DNA from 2 places in the Rubrimonas sp. genome. Region 1 is predicted to be linked to the other one. Evidence: riboswitches for the same ligand, from Rfam matches in the RefSeq annotation. Region 1 holds a riboswitch; the other holds the start of a gene.
The links. Region 1 has a riboswitch for thiamine pyrophosphate ahead of thiM (hydroxyethylthiazole kinase). Riboswitches for the same ligand answer to the same signal wherever they lie in the genome.
Positions count from the first base shown of each region.

Region 1 (7,706 bases):
AAGGCCAGTCGGATCGCCTCCCAGAGCATTCAGGCGGCCTCCGCCCGCGCCGTATCGGCGACGATGCGGCCGTCGGAGAACTGCACCTGCCGCCGCGCCCATGCCGCCATGTCGGCCTCATGCGTCACCATCGCGACGGTGACGCCGTCTTCGCGGTTGAAGCGGGCGAGCAGCTCCATGATCTCGCGCGAGCGGGCGCTGTCGAGATTGCCGGTGGGCTCGTCCGCCATGATGACCGCAGGCCGTCCGACGATGGCGCGCGCGATGGCGACGCGCTGCTGCTGGCCGCCGGAGAGCTGCGACGGCGCGTGCCCCGCGCGGCTCTCCAGCCCGACACGCGCCAGCGCCTCGAGCGCGAGCCGGCGCCGCTCGACCGCGCCGACGCCCTTGTAGATCAGCGGCAGCTCGACATTCTCCACGGCCGAAGTGCGCGCCAGCAGGTTGTAGCCCTGGAAGACGAAGCCGATCCAGCGCCGCCTGAGCAGCGCCCGGCGGTCGCGCGACAGGCGGCTCACATCGACGCCCTTGAAGCGATAGGACCCGGCGGAGGGCGCGTCGAGGCAGCCGACGATGTTCATGACGGTCGATTTCCCCGAGCCGCTCGCCCCCATGATCGCCACGAATTCGCCGGCGTCGATCCTCAGCTCGATCCGGTCCAGCGCGCGCACCGCCGCGTCGCCGGCGCCGTAGACCTTGCTGACGCCCTGCAGCGCGATCAGGGGCGGGGCGGGGCTCACGGGCGGGCCATGTCGGTGATCACCCGGTCGCCGGGGGCGAGCGCGCCGTCGAGGATCGCGGTGCGCGCGCCGTCGCTCGCGCCGGCGCGGACCCGCACCGGGGCCGCCTCGGCGTCGCGCGCGACCCAGATCGTCCGCCAGCCCTCCGCGTCCGCCTGCGGCGCCGCGGTCGGGCCGGCGGCGCCGGGGCGGCGCGGGATCAGCAGGCCGAGCAGACCGCCGCCCGACCGCCGCGCCTCGGGGGGCGCAGGCGGCGCGAAGCGCAGCGCGGCGTTCGGGACCAGCAGGGCGTCGTCGATCCGCTCCACGACGATCTCGGCGGTCGCGGTCATGCCGGGCCGCAACAGCAGATCGGCGTTGTCGACATGCAGCAGCGCCTCGTAGGTCACGACGCCGTCGACGCTCTTGGGCGCGTAGCGCAGCTCGGCGATGGAGGCGGGAAAGCTGCGGCCGCGATAGGCCTCCACGGTGAAGCGGGCGGGCTGGCCGACGCGGACGGCGCCCATGTCCGCCTCGTCCACGTCGACCCGCAGCTCCATCTGCGACAGATCCTCGGCGATGGTGAACAGGATCGGCGCCTGAAGCGACGAGGCGACGATCTGTCCGGGCTCGACATTGCGCTCCAGCACCACGCCGCGGATCGGCGAGCAGATGCAGGCCTTGCCCATGTCGGCCTCGCGCAGCAGCAGATCGGCGCGGGCCACGTCGGCGTCGGCGCGGGTGACGGCGACCGTCGCCTCGGCCCGGCGCAGATTGGCGACGGCGGCGTCGCGCGCCTGGGCGGTCGACACGTTGCGGTCGGCCAGCGCGCCCACCCGCTCGTTCTGATCGGTCGCCTCGCGCAGAGTGGCCTCGGCTTCCGCCACGCGGGCCAGCCGCGCGGCGAGCGCGGCGCGGGCGTGGGCGAGTTGCGCGTCGAGCCGCGCCGTGTCGAGCTGCGCCAGCGGCTGGCCGATCTCGACGCGGTCGTTGTGATCGACCAGAACGGCGCGCACGGTTCCCGAAAGTTCGCTCGAAATCTCGACGAGGTTGGTCGGCTCGACCGTCCCGGTCGCGATGACCGACACCGTCAGCGGCCCGCGCGTCGCGGCCTCCGTCGCGAAGGGCTCGGATTCGGGGCCGCGATCCGCATGCCAAAGCCCGACCGCGGCGAGCGCCGCGCAGATCGCGGCGGCGGCGCCGAGCCCGCGCCAGACCCGGCTGCGCCGCGGCCCGAGATCGAGCGCGGCGTCTATGTCCTCATGGTTGTCCTTCATGCGCCTGATCCATGGCGAGCGGCCCGCAGCGACCGGCACGGCAGATATGGGGGCGCGCCGTCGAGGCGCCATGAACCCAAGCGCCGCAGGCGGGGCGCCGCGGTTCGCTCGCCGCGCCCATCAATCGGGGGTTTCTCCCTCCTGCGTCGCGACCGCTGCGGTGTCGGGCCATCCGCATCGCCGCCATGCGCTGTCCCAGAACATCCATTCCAGCAGCGCGCTCTTCGCGAAGGCGGCGCGCATCCGCGCCCGCCCGGTCGCGCTCTCCGCTTCCGCCAGACGGTCGGCGAGAGCGCACATCCGGGCCACGGCCGCGTCGAACTCGTCGCCCGCATAGGCGTCGATCCAGGCGCGATAGGGATTGTCGGCGCTGGCGGCGGCGTGGATGCCCGCGCCCACGTCGCGATAGATCCAGAAGCACGGCAGGAGCGCGGCGACCGCTTCGCCGATCCCCCGCGTCGCGGCTGTCGCCACCAGAAAACCGACATAGTGCTCGCAGACGGGGCTGGGCGGGGTGGCGGCGAAGCTCTCCGAATCGACGCCGTAGATCCCCATGAAATGGGCGTGCAGTTGGCGCTCCACCGCGATGGCGCCCGCCGCCGCTCCCGAAAGCTGCGCCACGGCTTCGGCGTCGGGCGCCCTGGCGGCGGCGCAGGCCAGCGCGCGCGCGAAGCCCTCGAGGTAATGGGCGTCCTGCAAGACGTAGTGCTGGAAAACCGCCTGCTCCAGCGAGCCGTCGGCGAGCGCGCGGTTGAAAGGCATTGCGCGGATATCGGCGCAGAGCCGGGCGTTCTCCCGCAGCGCGGTTTCGGTGAAGCTCATCGCGGGTTTCTCCAGAGGGCGTGGAAATGATGGACCGGGCCATGACCGGCGCCGACGCCGAGGTCTCCGGCGGCGGCGATGGCGTCCGAGAGCCACGCCTTGGCGCGCGCCGCCGCCTCCGGCAGCGCGCGGCCATGCCCCAACTCGCAGGCCAGCGCCGAGGAGAGCGAGCAGCCCGTGCCATGGGTGTTGCGCGTGGCGTGGCGCGGCCCGTCCAGCCGCTCCACGCCCCCGGCGTGGACCAGCAGGTCGGGGCTGTCCGCCCCGCCCAGATGCCCGCCCTTCATCAGCACGGCGCGCGCGCCCAGCGCGCGCAGGGCCTGCGCCTGCGCGGCCATCTCCGCGATGTCGGCGGCGGGCGCCGCGCCCAGCAGATCGGCGGCCTCCGGAAGATTGGGCGTGATCACGTCGGCCATCGGCAGCAGCGCCTCGCGCAAGGCGGCGACTGCATCGGTCGCGAGCAGGCGGTCGCCGCCCTTGGCCACCATCACCGGGTCGAGCACGATGGGCGCGTCGAGCCCGGCCAGAGCCTCGGCCACCGCCGCGACGATGTCGGCGGAACCCAGCATGCCGATCTTGACGGCGTCGATGCGGATGTCGTCGCGCACGGCTCTGATCTGCGCCGCCGCGAAGTCGGGCGCGACCAGCTGGGCGCCGGTCACCCCGCGCGTGTTCTGCGCCGTCAGCGCGGTGATTGCGGCCATCGCATAGCCGCCGCAGGCCGAGATCGCCTTGACGTCGGCCTGCGCGCCCGCCCCGCCCGACGGGTCGGAGCCGGCGATGGCGAGGATGTTGGGGATCATGCGCGCCTCCATTCGGCGACCAGCGCCCGCGTCGCGGCCTCGGGGTCGGGCGCGCGCGCGACGGCCGAGACCACCGCCATGCCCGCGGCCCCGGCGCGTTTCACCGCCGCCGCGTCGCCGGCGCCCAGACCGCCGATCGCGATCACCGGCGCCGGCGCGCGCGCCGCGATCGCCGCCAGCCCGTCGAAGCCCACCGGGGCCGCGTGGTCGGGTTTGGTCGCGGTCGCCCGCACCGGCCCCGCGCCGAGATAGTCGACGCAAGCCGGGACGGCGGCGCAGTGTTCCGGCCTCTCGACGGACAGGCCGAGGAGCTTGCCCGCCCCGAGCCGCGCGCGCGCCGCCGCCGGGTCGCCGTCGGTCTGGCCGATGTGCAGCCCGTCCGCGTCGGCCGCCAGCGCCACCTCCAGCCGATCGTTGACGATCAGCTTCACACCGCGCGGGCGCAACTCGGCCAGAAGCGCGCGCGCCAGCGCCGTCAGATCGGCGTCCGGGGCCGTCTTGTCGCGCAGTTGCACCGTCAGGGCCCCGCCGCGCGCCGCCGCGAGGGCCTGCTCGAACACCGGCAGGGGCGCGTCGGGATCGGTGACGACATAGACCGCGCCGATCATGCCGCCGACACCTTCGCGCCGGCGGAGAGGGCCGCGGGCGTCTGGGCCGCCAGCGCGTCGAGGAAGGCCGGCTGAAAGCTGCCCGGCCCCTGCGCGGCCTGCGCGGCCCGCTCGCCCGCCAGGCCGTAGCAGGCCAGCGCCGCCGCCGTGGCCTCGAGCGCAGGGGCGCAAGCGCAGAACGCGGCGATCACGCCGTTGAGCGAACAGCCCATCGCCGTCACCCGCGCCATCAGCGGATGCCCGTTGGCCACGCGACAGCCGCGCGTCCCGTCCGTGACGTAATCGACCGCCCCCGACACGGCGACCACCCCGCCCGTGCGCCGGGCCAGCGCCTGCGCCGCCTCCATCGCAGCCTCGACGCTGTCGCCGGCGTCGACCCCGCGCGCGGCGCCGGAGAGCCCGGCCAATGCGCGTATCTCCGAGGCGTTGCCGCGGATCGCCGTCGGCTTCAGCGCGATCAGCCGCGCGGAGAGGTCCCGTCGGAACCGGGTGGCGGAGACGCCCACCGGATCGAAGACCCATGGCCGGCCCGCCGCGTTCATCGCGGCGGCGGCGTCCTGCATCGCCGCGCCCCAGGCCGGGTCCGCCGTGCCGATATTGACCGTCAGCGCCTGCGCCAGAGCGGCGAACTCGGCCGCTTCCTCGCGCGCATGGACCATCGCAGGCGACGCGCCTACGGCCAGCAGCACATTGGCCATGAGGTTCATCGCGACGAAGTTCGAGATGTTCTGCACAAGCGGCGCGGTTTCGCGCATCCGCGCAAGGTGGTCGCCCGGGTTCTCCATCGCTCTCCCCTTTCGGACGTCGGGAGAGGCGATGCGGTGACGCGACCGACAGTGGCGCGCGCCGATGGCACCGCGGACTCCCTACGCCAGCATGATCTGGTTCAGGTTCGAAGGGTGCTTCTCAGCCCGCGCATGCGCGGACGCCCCTGTCCGAGCCGGCAGCTAGACGAATTCCGCCGGGCCGAGTCAACCCTTCGCGTCCGATCCGGTTCGACTGCGCGCGCGGCCGGTTCCCGCGTCGGGCGGAGCGCCGGTCGGCCGGCGGCCCGACCGCCGACGCTTATTTCGGACGGAAACCATCAGGATCTGTGAGCGTGTCACTGACGGCGCAGGCGCGCCCATGCTTAAGCCGTGCGACGTCTCGCGCCCCCGGGGCCGACCCAACCAGAGAGGCGCCCCCGATGCGTCGACGCCACCTTCTTCCCGCGCTGCTCGTTCTGGCCAGCCTGAACGCCGCCGCCGCCGCCGCCGACCCCGCGCGCAAGCCCGCCCCTGCGACGGAGGCCTGCCTCGCCGAGGCCGGGTCGGACGAAGCGAGGCGCGCCTGCATCGGCGAGAGCGCCCGGGCCTGCCGGGCCGCGCTCCGCAAGCCCGATCCCGTCGACGCCGCCCTGTGTCTGAACACCGAGACCGGCTGGTGGCGCAAACGGCTCGCCGAGGCCGAGGAGCGTATGGCGGCCAAGGCGGCGCGGCTCGACGCCCTGCACGGCAAGGCGATCGCCGAGGGGGCGCCGCGCCTGACCGACGACCTCGCGGCGCTGCGCGAGGCGTGGAAGGAGTGGGCCGAGAAGCGCTGCGCCTTCGAGGCGATGCTGAAACGCGGCGCGCCCGAGCGGATGATCGTCGCCTCCGAATGCATCCTCCAGCTGACCGCCGACCAGACGCTCCTGCTCGACCGGGGCGCCGGTTCGCGCCGCTCGCAGTAGGGAGGCCGAGATGCGCATCGCCGTCGCCAGCCAGAATTTCCGCACCGTCACCGCGCATGTGGGCCGGACGCGCAAGTTCTTCATCTTCGAGGCCAGCCCGGGCGAAGCGCCGCGCGAGATCGAGCGGCTGAAGCTGCCGATGGGCATGGCGCTGCATGATTTCCACGGCGACGGCCCGCATCCGCTCTACGAAATCGCCGCGATCATCGCGGGCGGCGTCGGCGAGGGATTCCGCCGGCGCATGGCGGCGCGCGGCGTCGCAGCGTTGGCCACGTCCGAAACCGATCCGGCGCGCGCGGCGCGAGACTTCGTGGAAGGCCGCCTCGCGCCCGCCGCGCCGCACGATCATGATCACGATCATGGCGGGCCTGCTCGCCCCGAAGGCTGAAGCGCCCCTGCGCCCCTTCCGCTCCCAGCAGGTCGCACCGGCGCGTTCAGCCGTCGTGGACGCTCCGGTCAGGATCGAGGCCGCGCAACGCCGAAGGGCGAGGCGACGCCTTGCCCTTCGCCACCCGGTTATTCTAACGCTTTCGCTGAACAATGCGCGAGACGCCGCATGAGCGCGCCCACCGGGGTGATCCACGCCCGCGAGATCGAACCGCTCGGCGCCGCCCGCGCCGTTCCGCTATCGGCCTTCGCAGAGGCCTGCGAAGGCTGGCGGTGGGTCCATCTCGGGCGCGAGTCGCTGGAGGCGCGCGACTGGCTGCTTCACGGGGCCGGGCTGCCCGAGGCGGTGGCGCCGGCGCTGATCGCGCAGGACACCCGCCCGCGCCTCGCCGCCATCGACGGCGGCGTCCTGCTGATCCTCCGCGGCGCCAACCGCGAGCCCGGCGAGCGCCCCGAGGACATGGTCTCGCTGCGGCTGTTCATCGAACCGCGCCGGGTGGTCTCGGTCGAGGGGCGGCGGGTGCGCGCCGTCGAAACCATATGCGCCGCGCTCGACCGCGGCGAGACGCCGAGTCCCGGGGCCTTCGTGGCGCGGCTGGTGGGCGAGTTGCGCGAGGAGCTCGAGCCGGTGCTCGACGAACTTCAACTCGCCGTCGACGCCTTCGAAATCGAATCCCTGCGCAGCGAGAGCGCGCTTCCGGTGCGGCGGCGAAGGGCGCTGAACGACGCGCGCCACGACGCGATCCAGCTGCACCGCCATGTCGCGCCGCAGGCGATGGCGGTTGCGCGGCTGGCGCGGCTGCGCCCCGACTGGCTGGCCAAGCGCGAGCGCGAGGCGCTGCGCCGGGAGGCCGACGCCTTCGGCCGGATCGCCGAGGATCTCGAAGCGGTGCGCTCGCGCAGCGCCGTGATCTCCGACGAGGCGGCGCTTCGGGTCGCCGAGCAGACCAATACGGTGCTGCTGACGCTGTCGGCGGTGTCGGTGGTGTTCCTGCCGCTGACCTTCATCACCGGGCTGTTCGGGGTCAATCTCGAGGGCATCCCCTTCGCCGAACAGAGCTGGTCGTTTCCCGTCTATTCGGCGCTGGTTCTGTCGCTCGGCCTCGGCGTGGCGCTGCTGCTGCGCTGGCTGCGCTATCTCTGACGGCGCCGCACTGCGACAGCGCAGTTGGTTTTCCCCCCGCCCTCGGCTAGAGACCGCGCGAGCCGCAACCGCAGGACCGTGACGCATGGACATCCGCAACATCGCCATCATCGCCCATGTCGACCATGGCAAGACGACGCTGGTGGACGAATTGCTCAAGCAGTCCGGATCGTTCCGCGCCAATCAGGCGGTGGCCGAACGCGCGATGGACAGCAACGACCTCGAACGCGAGCGCGGG
Region 1 is NZ_DAIQNN010000031.1:6,759-14,464, forward strand. It holds gene V7Q31_RS09385 (ABC transporter permease) at 1-29, opposite strand, end outside; gene V7Q31_RS09390 (ABC transporter ATP-binding protein) at 30-737, opposite strand; gene V7Q31_RS09395 (efflux RND transporter periplasmic adaptor subunit) at 734-1,993, opposite strand; gene tenA (thiaminase II) at 2,114-2,815, opposite strand; gene thiD (bifunctional hydroxymethylpyrimidine kinase/phosphomethylpyrimidine kinase) at 2,812-3,618, opposite strand; gene thiE (thiamine phosphate synthase) at 3,615-4,226, opposite strand; gene thiM (hydroxyethylthiazole kinase) at 4,223-5,011, opposite strand; TPP riboswitch at 5,073-5,169, opposite strand; gene V7Q31_RS09420 (lysozyme inhibitor LprI family protein) at 5,413-5,937, shown strand; gene V7Q31_RS09425 (NifB/NifX family molybdenum-iron cluster-binding protein) at 5,948-6,325, shown strand; gene V7Q31_RS09430 (CorA family divalent cation transporter) at 6,494-7,468, shown strand; gene typA (translational GTPase TypA) at 7,554-7,706, shown strand, end outside.

Region 2 (7,706 bases), on a different contig from region 1:
CGCGCCGCGTCGAGCGCCGCATCCGCGCCGTCGGCGACGAATCCGCCTTCGCGCAGCGGCGCCGAAGGGCCTTCGACCAGCACGCCTGCGAGCGTCTCGGAGAGATCGCCAGGGCCGAGCAGCGCGCGCGCGGCCTGCGCAAGCTCCTCCGGCGGGTCGGCGGCGCCGAGGCGCGCGGCGATTTCGGCGGCGCGCGCGAGACCGTCGCGGACCGCCGCCAGATCGCGCGGCGCGCCCCGGTCGAGCGCCAGCCGCGACAGCGCGCGCGCGATCTCGGGGGCGCCGCGCAAGGCCGCCCGCAGCGCGCCGCGCAGCTCCGCATCGGCGACGAGATAGCCCACGGCGTCGAGCCGGCGCGCAACCGCCGCCGGGTCGGTCAGCGGGGCGGACAGCCGCGCTTCGAGCAGGCGCGCGCCGGCGGCGGTCGCCGTCCGGTCGATGGCGGCGAGCAGCGCGCCCTCGCGCCCGCCCGAGAGCGCCCGCGTCAGCTCCAGATTGCGCCGCGTCGCGGCGTCGATGCGCATCGCAGCCTCCGCCGCCTCGCGCCGCGGGGGGCGCAGCAGCGGCGCGGCGCCCCGCTGGGTGATCTCGACGTAGTCGGCCAAAGCCCCGAGCGCGGCGATCTCGGGGCGCGAGAAGGCGCCGAACGCCTCCAGCGCCGCCACCTTGTAGAGCGCGCGCAGCCGCGCCTCGGCGGAGGCGCTGTCGAAGCTCGCCGGCCCGAGCGGCGTCGCCGCCGCGCCCGCCTCCTCGATGGTCCCGCGCAGGCCCGCGTCGAGCCAGAGCGCCTCGGGCGCCAGCACTTCGCGCGGCCCCACGCGGGCGAGCCAGCCCGGCAGCTCCGCGCGCGCGAGCGGCGCGGCGCGCACGTCGCCAGTGGACAGATCGCACCAGGCGAGCCCGCTTTCGCCGCGGATTTCGGCGTAGGCGGCGAGGTGGTTGGCCGAGCGCGCCTCCAGCAGCGCCTCCTCGGTCAGCGTGCCGGGGGTGACGAGGCGCACGATGTCGCGCGCGACGACCGATTTCGCGCCGCGCTTCTTCGCCTCCGCCGGGTCCTCCATCTGCTCGCAGACGGCGACGCGGAAGCCCTTGCGGATCAGCTGCGCCAGATAGGCCTCGGCGGTGGCGACGGGCACGCCGCACATCGGGATGTCCTCGCCGAGATGCCTGCCGCGTTTGGTCAACGCGATGTCGAGCGCCTGCGCCGCGCGCACCGCGTCCTCGAAGAACATCTCGTAGAAGTCGCCCATCCGGTAGAACAGCAGCGCGTCGCCCGCGCGCGCCTTGATCTCCAGATACTGCGCCATCATCGGCGTGGGCGCGTCGTCGTCTTTCGGCATGGCCCCTCGGCGGATGCGCTGGTCGGGGTCATGGCTAGCATGGGCGGGGCGGATTGGCGAAGGGCCGCCCGGAAAGATCGTCCCGGGTCGAAGCGCGGCCCGACCGCCCGCAGCGCGATCAGGCCGCGCCGGGCGTCCCCGCGCCATGGCCCCGCGCCATCGGACCGAAGACGCGCTCGAGCGGCGTCAGCGCCGCCCCCAGCACCCGGGCCGGCCAGCCGACGCAGCCGGCCTCGATCAGCGGCGGCGCGAGCCCTGCGAGCCGCATCCGCGCCAGCGCCTCCCGCGTCGCCTCAACGGTCCGGGCGCGCCACTCCGGCCGGAACACGCCGTCGATGAAGACATGCGACAGGTCGACCACCGCATGCGCCGCCGCCGCCGCATGCGCGAGCGCCGGGGCCGCCGTCCCTAGCCACTCGGCGAACAGGGCCTCGGCTTCCGGCGCCTCGGTCTGCCCGCGGATCACCGCCATCGCCGGATGGCCGCGCGCCGCCAGAGCCTCCTCGAGCGCCCGCAGCGAGGCGTCGTGCAGCAACTGCCGCGCCCCGCCCGAAAGCGCGGGTCCGGGAACCGGCGCTGCGGCGAGCGCGCCGGCGGCGCCGTGATCGCCGGCGTGCAACCGCCCGGCGATCGCCAGCCCGCCGCCGACGAACGTCCCCAGATAGAGGCACAGCGCCGCCCCGTGCCCGATCGACGGTCCGCGCGCCAGCTGCGCGACCAGCGCCGCCGCGCTGTCGGGGATCGTCTCGACCCGCAGCCCAGGCGCCAGCCGCAGCGCCGCCGCGACGTCGACGTCGCGCCACAGATCGCCCGGAGCGGGTTCGCCCGCCGCCGCGCTCCAGCCCGAGATGTCGCCGGGGATGGCCACGCCGACGCCGACGAACCTCGCCGCGCCCTGCGGCGCCTCCGCCATGAGTTCCGCCACCATCTCGCGGGCGAGGACGAAGGAAGCGGCGGGGTCGGGCCTCGGGTCGGGGCCGTCATGCGGGACCTCCCGCGCGGCGACCACCTCGCCCAGAAGATCGACCAGCGCCGCCTCGACGCTGCGCCGCCCGATCTTGACGCCGATCGCGCAAGCGCCCTCGGGGTCGAGCGTGAAGGGGGTGATCGGCTGGCCGATATGGCCGCGCTGCTTGGCCTGCGCGCGCAGCAATCCCCGATCCGCCAGACCGCCGACGATGGTCGAGGCGCCGGGCGCGCTCAGGCCCAGAAGCCGGGCGATCTCGGCCCGCGAGAGCGCGCCCCGCGCGCGGATCGCCGCGATCACGCGCCGTTCGTTGTCGCTGCGCAGTTCCGGGATCTGGCGGGCGGGCATCCTCTGCCGCTCTGGGGGATTATTCGGACTCGATAGCATAAGTTAGTTCACTTAGCCAACTCACGGCCATGCGGCGCTTTGCGCCCGGCGAGGCGCGTGCGGCGGCGCCGGGCGTGGCGGCCCGAGCGGCTGGCTCCGGGGCAGGTCGCGGAGGCTCCGATGCGCCCCGACCACGCGCCCGACCGCAGGATGCGCTTCCCGGTTCCGCTGCATGTCGCCGAGCGCGACGAGGTCGAACGCGGCGCGCAGCCATATCGCTCATCACCGCGAGCGCGCATGCGATGACTGGAGCGCGACCGAGATCGGGCGGCGGGGGGGGGTAGTGCCGGCTTCTGTTGCCAGGCGCCGGCGGCCCCGCCTGAAGCGGCTAAGCCTCAGGACTTCAGTTTCGGTTTGGGCGCTGCATTACGCAGCGACGGCCACCGGAGCACGGTTGTCATTGGCAACTGTACTTTTTGATCCGATAACGGCGAATCCCACCGAGCGAAAGCATAACGCCTTTACACGTCCGTCGATCCTGTTTCGGCCCCCGCTCCCGTCCATGACCGGGTGGTTGGTGGAGCCGCCGGGTACCGCCCCCGGGTCCGAACCGCTTATTCCGCGCGCGTTTATCGCCATAGTCCCTTGCGGGACAACGCCAACATGGCGTTTCGCGCGCCGTTTCGCAAGTCCTCAGGCGACGACGCGGAAGGTGAGGTTGATCCTGCCGCCGCCCGGCAACAGCCCGCCCGCCCCGAAGCGCAGCCGGTCGATCCCGTGATAGGCCAGCCGCGCCGCGCCCCCCAGCACCGCGACGTCGCCCGAATTCAGCCAGACCGACGCGGTCGGGTCCGACCGCTCCAGCCCTCCGACCCGGAACAGCGCCGGATCGCCGAGCGAGACCGAGACCACGGGAGCGTCGAACCGCCCTTCGTCCGCGTCGCGATGCAGCCCCATCCGCGCGCCCTCGCCATACCAGTTGATCAGCATCGAATCGGGCGGGTCCGGCCAGTCGGCGATTTCCCGCCAGACCGCCAGCGCCGCCTCGGGGATCGCGGGCCATTGACGGCCGGCGTCGGGGTGGCGGTCGGCGTAGCGATAGCGGCCCCGGTCGATCACCCATCCCACGCGCCCCGCCGAGCTCATCCGCACCGACATCGGCTTGCCCCACGCCGTCACCGGGCGGATCAGCGGCGCCTCGGCCAGCGCGCCGCGCACGGCGGCGACGAGCTCGCGCTGCCGGGCGGGATCGAGCAGCCCCCTGAAGATCAGGACGCCCTTGAGGTCGAGCGGCGGGGTCATGCCGGGCAAATGCGCCGTGCGGCGCGTCGCGGCAAGGGCTTGCGCCGCGCCGGCTTCGCGTTACCATCGACGCCGCCTCGGGGCGCCCGGAAGGGCTGAGACGCTGCCAAGCGGACCCGTTGAACCTGACCCGGATCATGCCGGCGTAGGAAAGGCGCGAAGGCTCCGCCCTGGCGGGGCCGACTCCGCCGGACCCTGCGTCGCGATGGAGGACACATGAAACCGACCCCCCTCTCCGCCGCGACCGTCGCTTTCGCCCTGCTCGGCCTCGCCGCGCCGGCGCAGGAGCGGCCGGTCCTCACGGTTTACGCCTATGACAGCTTCGTCTCCGAATACGGCCCCGGCCCGGTGATCGAAGCGCGCTTCGAGGCGCAATGCGGCTGCGACCTGAACCTCGTGGCGGCCGGCGACGGCGCCGCGCTGCTCGGCCGGCTGCGCCTCGAAGGCGAACGCAGCCCCGCCGACGTCGTGCTCGGCCTCGACCTCAACCTGATCGCGGCGGCGAAGGATGCGGGCCTCACCGCCCCCCACGGGATCGACGCGCCGCCGCTCGACCTGCCCGTGGACTGGAGCGATCCGCATTTCCTGCCTTTCGACTGGGGCTGGTTCGCCTTCGTCTATGACGAAACCCGCCTGACCGACGCGCCGGACAGCTTCGAGGCGCTGATCGCCGCGCCCGAGGACGTGACCATCGTCATTCAGGACCCCCGCACCTCCACCCCGGGCCTCGGCCTGCTGCTCTGGATCAAGGAGACCTATGGCGACCGCGCGCCCGAGATCTGGGAGGCGCTCGCCCCGCGCATCGTCACCGTCACGCGCGGCTGGTGGGAGGCCTATTCCGCCTTTCTCGACGGCGAGGCGATGATGGCGCTGTCCTACACCTCCTCGCCCGCCTATCACGCGATCGCCGAGGACGACCCGACCAAGCGCGCCGCGCTCTTCTCCGAAGGCCACCCGCTCCAGATCGAAGTGGCCGCTGCGCTCGCGAATGCGCCGCAGCCCGAGCTCGCCCGCGACTTCCTGCGATTCATGCTGAGCCCGGATTTCCAGTCGGCGATCCCGACGACGAACTGGATGTATCCCGCCCGCGCCGAGGGAGCCGAGCTTCCCGGCGCCTTCGCCGCCCTGCCCCGCCCGGCCCGCAGCATCCTCACCGATCCCGAGGCGGCGACGGCCCTGCGCGAGGAGGCGCTGGCGGAATGGCTCGACGCGCTGAGCCGCTAGCCCTGCGCCCGCCGGTTCTGCTGGCGGGGCTCGCCGCGCTCGCCGCAATCCTTTCGCTGACCGGCGGAGCCGCCGCGGTGGTCGCATGGCGCGCCGAGGGGGCGGCCGCGGCGTTCAGCCGGGCCGACTGGGCGGCGGTCGAGTTCACCGTGACGCAGGCCGCGCTCTCGGCGGCGCTGTCGGTTCTGGCGGCGATCCCGCTGGCGCGGGCGCTGGCGCGGCGGCGCTTCGCGGGGCGCGCCGCGCTGATCCGGCTGATCGGCGCCCCATTCCTGCTGCCCGTTGTGGTCGCCGCGCTCGGCGTCGTCGCGGTCTGGGGGCGCAACGGCTGGCTCGGCGACGGGCTCGCCGCGCTCGGCCTGCCGCGGCCGGACGTCTACGGCCTGCCGGGCGTGCTGCTCGCCCATGTCTTCTTCAACCTGCCGCTGGCTGCGCGGCTGATCCTGCAGGCCTATTCCGACATCCCGCCCGAGCGCTGGCGGGCGGCGGCGCAGCTCGGCGTCGAGGGCTGGACGCTGTTCCGCCTGCTGGAGGGCCCGGCGCTGCGGCGCGCCGCGCCGGGCGCGCTCGCGGTGATCTTCGGCGTCTGCGCCGCGAGCTTCACCGCCGCCCTGATGCTCGGCGGCGGCCCGCGCGCCACGACGCTGGAGCTTGCGATCTGGCAGGCGGCGGTCTTCGAGTTCGACCTCGCGCGCGCCGCCCGGCTGGCGTCGCTGCAACTGGCGATCAGCCTCGGCGCGGCGCTTGCGGCGCTGGCGCTGGCGGCCCCCGCAGCCTCGGGCTTCGGCGGTTTCGCCGCCCCCGATCGCTGGGACGGGCGCTCGCGCGCCGCCGCGCTGGGCGACGCGGCGGCGATCCTCGCCGCCTGCCTGTTTCTCGGCGCGCCGCTGCTCGCGGTCGCGCTGCGCGGCGCTGCGGGGCTGGCGGCGCTCGACGCCGCGCTCTGGGCGCGGATCGCGGAGGCGGCGCTGCGCAGCCTGATCGTGGCGGCGATTTCGGCGACGCTGGCGCTCGCGTTCGCCCTGCCGCTCGCGGCGCTGTCGGCGGCGCTGGAAGGCGCGGGCGCGCGCCGCAGGGCTCGGCTCGTCGAGGCGGCGGGGCTGTCGCCGCTCGCCGCCTCGCCTTTCGTGCTGGGGATCGCGCTGTTCGTCCTGCTACGGCCCTTCGCCGACCCCGTCGCGCTCGCCCTGCCGCTGACGGCGCTGGTCAACGCCGCGATGGCCGCGCCCTTCGCCCTGCGGCTGACGACCCCCGCGCTCGCGCAGGCGGCGGCCGAGCGCGGGCGGCTCGCGGACGCGCTCGGGCTGCGAGGCCTCGTGCGGCTCCGCGCGCTCTACTGGCCCGCGCTGCGCCGCCCCTTGGGCTTCGCGGCGGGGCTCGCGGCGGCGCTGGCGGCGGGCGATCTCGGCGTGATCGCGCTGTTCTCGGCCCCGGACGCGCCGACGCTGCCGCTTCTGATGAGCGAACTCGCCGGGAGCCGGCGGATCGACGCCGCGCATGCCGCGGGTCTGATCCTGATCGCTTTGGCGTTCGCGCTGTTCTGGGCCTGCGACCGGCTGATCGGAGGGCGCGCATGATCTCGGTCGAGGGCCTCGTCGCCCGCGCCGGCGGCTTCGCACTGCGCGCCGACCTCGCCGCCCCCGCGGGCGCGCTGGTCGCCGTGATCGGCCCGTCGGGCGCGGGAAAATCGACGCTCCTCGCCGCCATCGCCGGGTTCGCGCCCGTCGAAGCGGGCGCCATCCGCGTGCAGGGCCGCGATCTGGCGGGCCTCGCCCCCGCCGACAGGCCCGTCACCCTGCTCTTTCAGGAGAACAACCTCTTTCCCGATCTCGACCTCGCCGCCAATGTCGCGCTCGGCCTGCGTCCGACGCTGTCGCCCACCCGCGCCGAGCGCGCGCGCGTCGAGGCCGCGCTCGCCGAGACCGGCCTCGAAGGGCTCGGGCGGCGGATGCCTGCGGAGCTGTCGGGCGGCCAGCGCCAGCGCGCCGCGCTTGCCCGCGCGCTGCTGCGCGACCGGCCCGTCCTGCTGCTCGACGAGCCCTTCGCCGCCCTCGGCCCGGGCCTGCGCGCCCAGATGCTCGACCTCGTGGACCGCACCCTGCGCGCCCGCGGCGCCACGGTGATCCTCGTCACCCACCAGCCCGAGGAGGCCCGTCGCGCCGACCTCGTCGCCTTCTGCGCCGAGCGCCGGACCGGCGAGGGACCCGCAACGGGGGGCGAGATCCGCGGCGCGCGCCCGGCCGCCGAGATTTTCGCCGACCCTCCGGCGGAGATGGCCGCGTATCTGGGCCGGTGACCGCGCCGCCTCAGCCGCGCCGAAACAGCCCGGCGATCCGCCCGACCAGCGGCGCCGCCCAGCCGACGACCGGGATCAGCGCGAGCCCCGCGGCGAGCCCCAGAACGCCCGAGCCGAGCGCGTGGACGCTCCAGGCCGCCAGCCCCGGCGCCTGCGGGACCAGATGGGCGAGCGCCTCGCCCGCATGCTCCAGCGCATGCTCGATCCCCGGCAGCCCGAACACGGCCAGCCCATGGATCATGATCCCGCC
Region 2 is NZ_DAIQNN010000008.1:21,459-29,164, reverse strand. It holds gene mutS (DNA mismatch repair protein MutS) at 1-1,340, opposite strand, end outside; gene V7Q31_RS03800 (ROK family transcriptional regulator) at 1,459-2,655, opposite strand; RNA gene ssrA (transfer-messenger RNA) at 2,977-3,327, opposite strand; gene V7Q31_RS03790 (alpha-ketoglutarate-dependent dioxygenase AlkB family protein) at 3,328-3,936, opposite strand; TPP riboswitch at 4,005-4,105, shown strand; gene thiB (thiamine ABC transporter substrate binding subunit) at 4,153-5,160, shown strand; gene V7Q31_RS03780 (thiamine/thiamine pyrophosphate ABC transporter permease ThiP) at 5,136-6,737, shown strand; gene V7Q31_RS03775 (thiamine ABC transporter ATP-binding protein) at 6,734-7,456, shown strand; gene V7Q31_RS03770 (DUF808 domain-containing protein) at 7,467-7,706, opposite strand, start outside.
Region 2: it holds a riboswitch for thiamine pyrophosphate, as region 1 does, so the genes downstream of both, thiB (thiamine ABC transporter substrate binding subunit) here and thiM (hydroxyethylthiazole kinase) in region 1, are expected to answer to the same signal.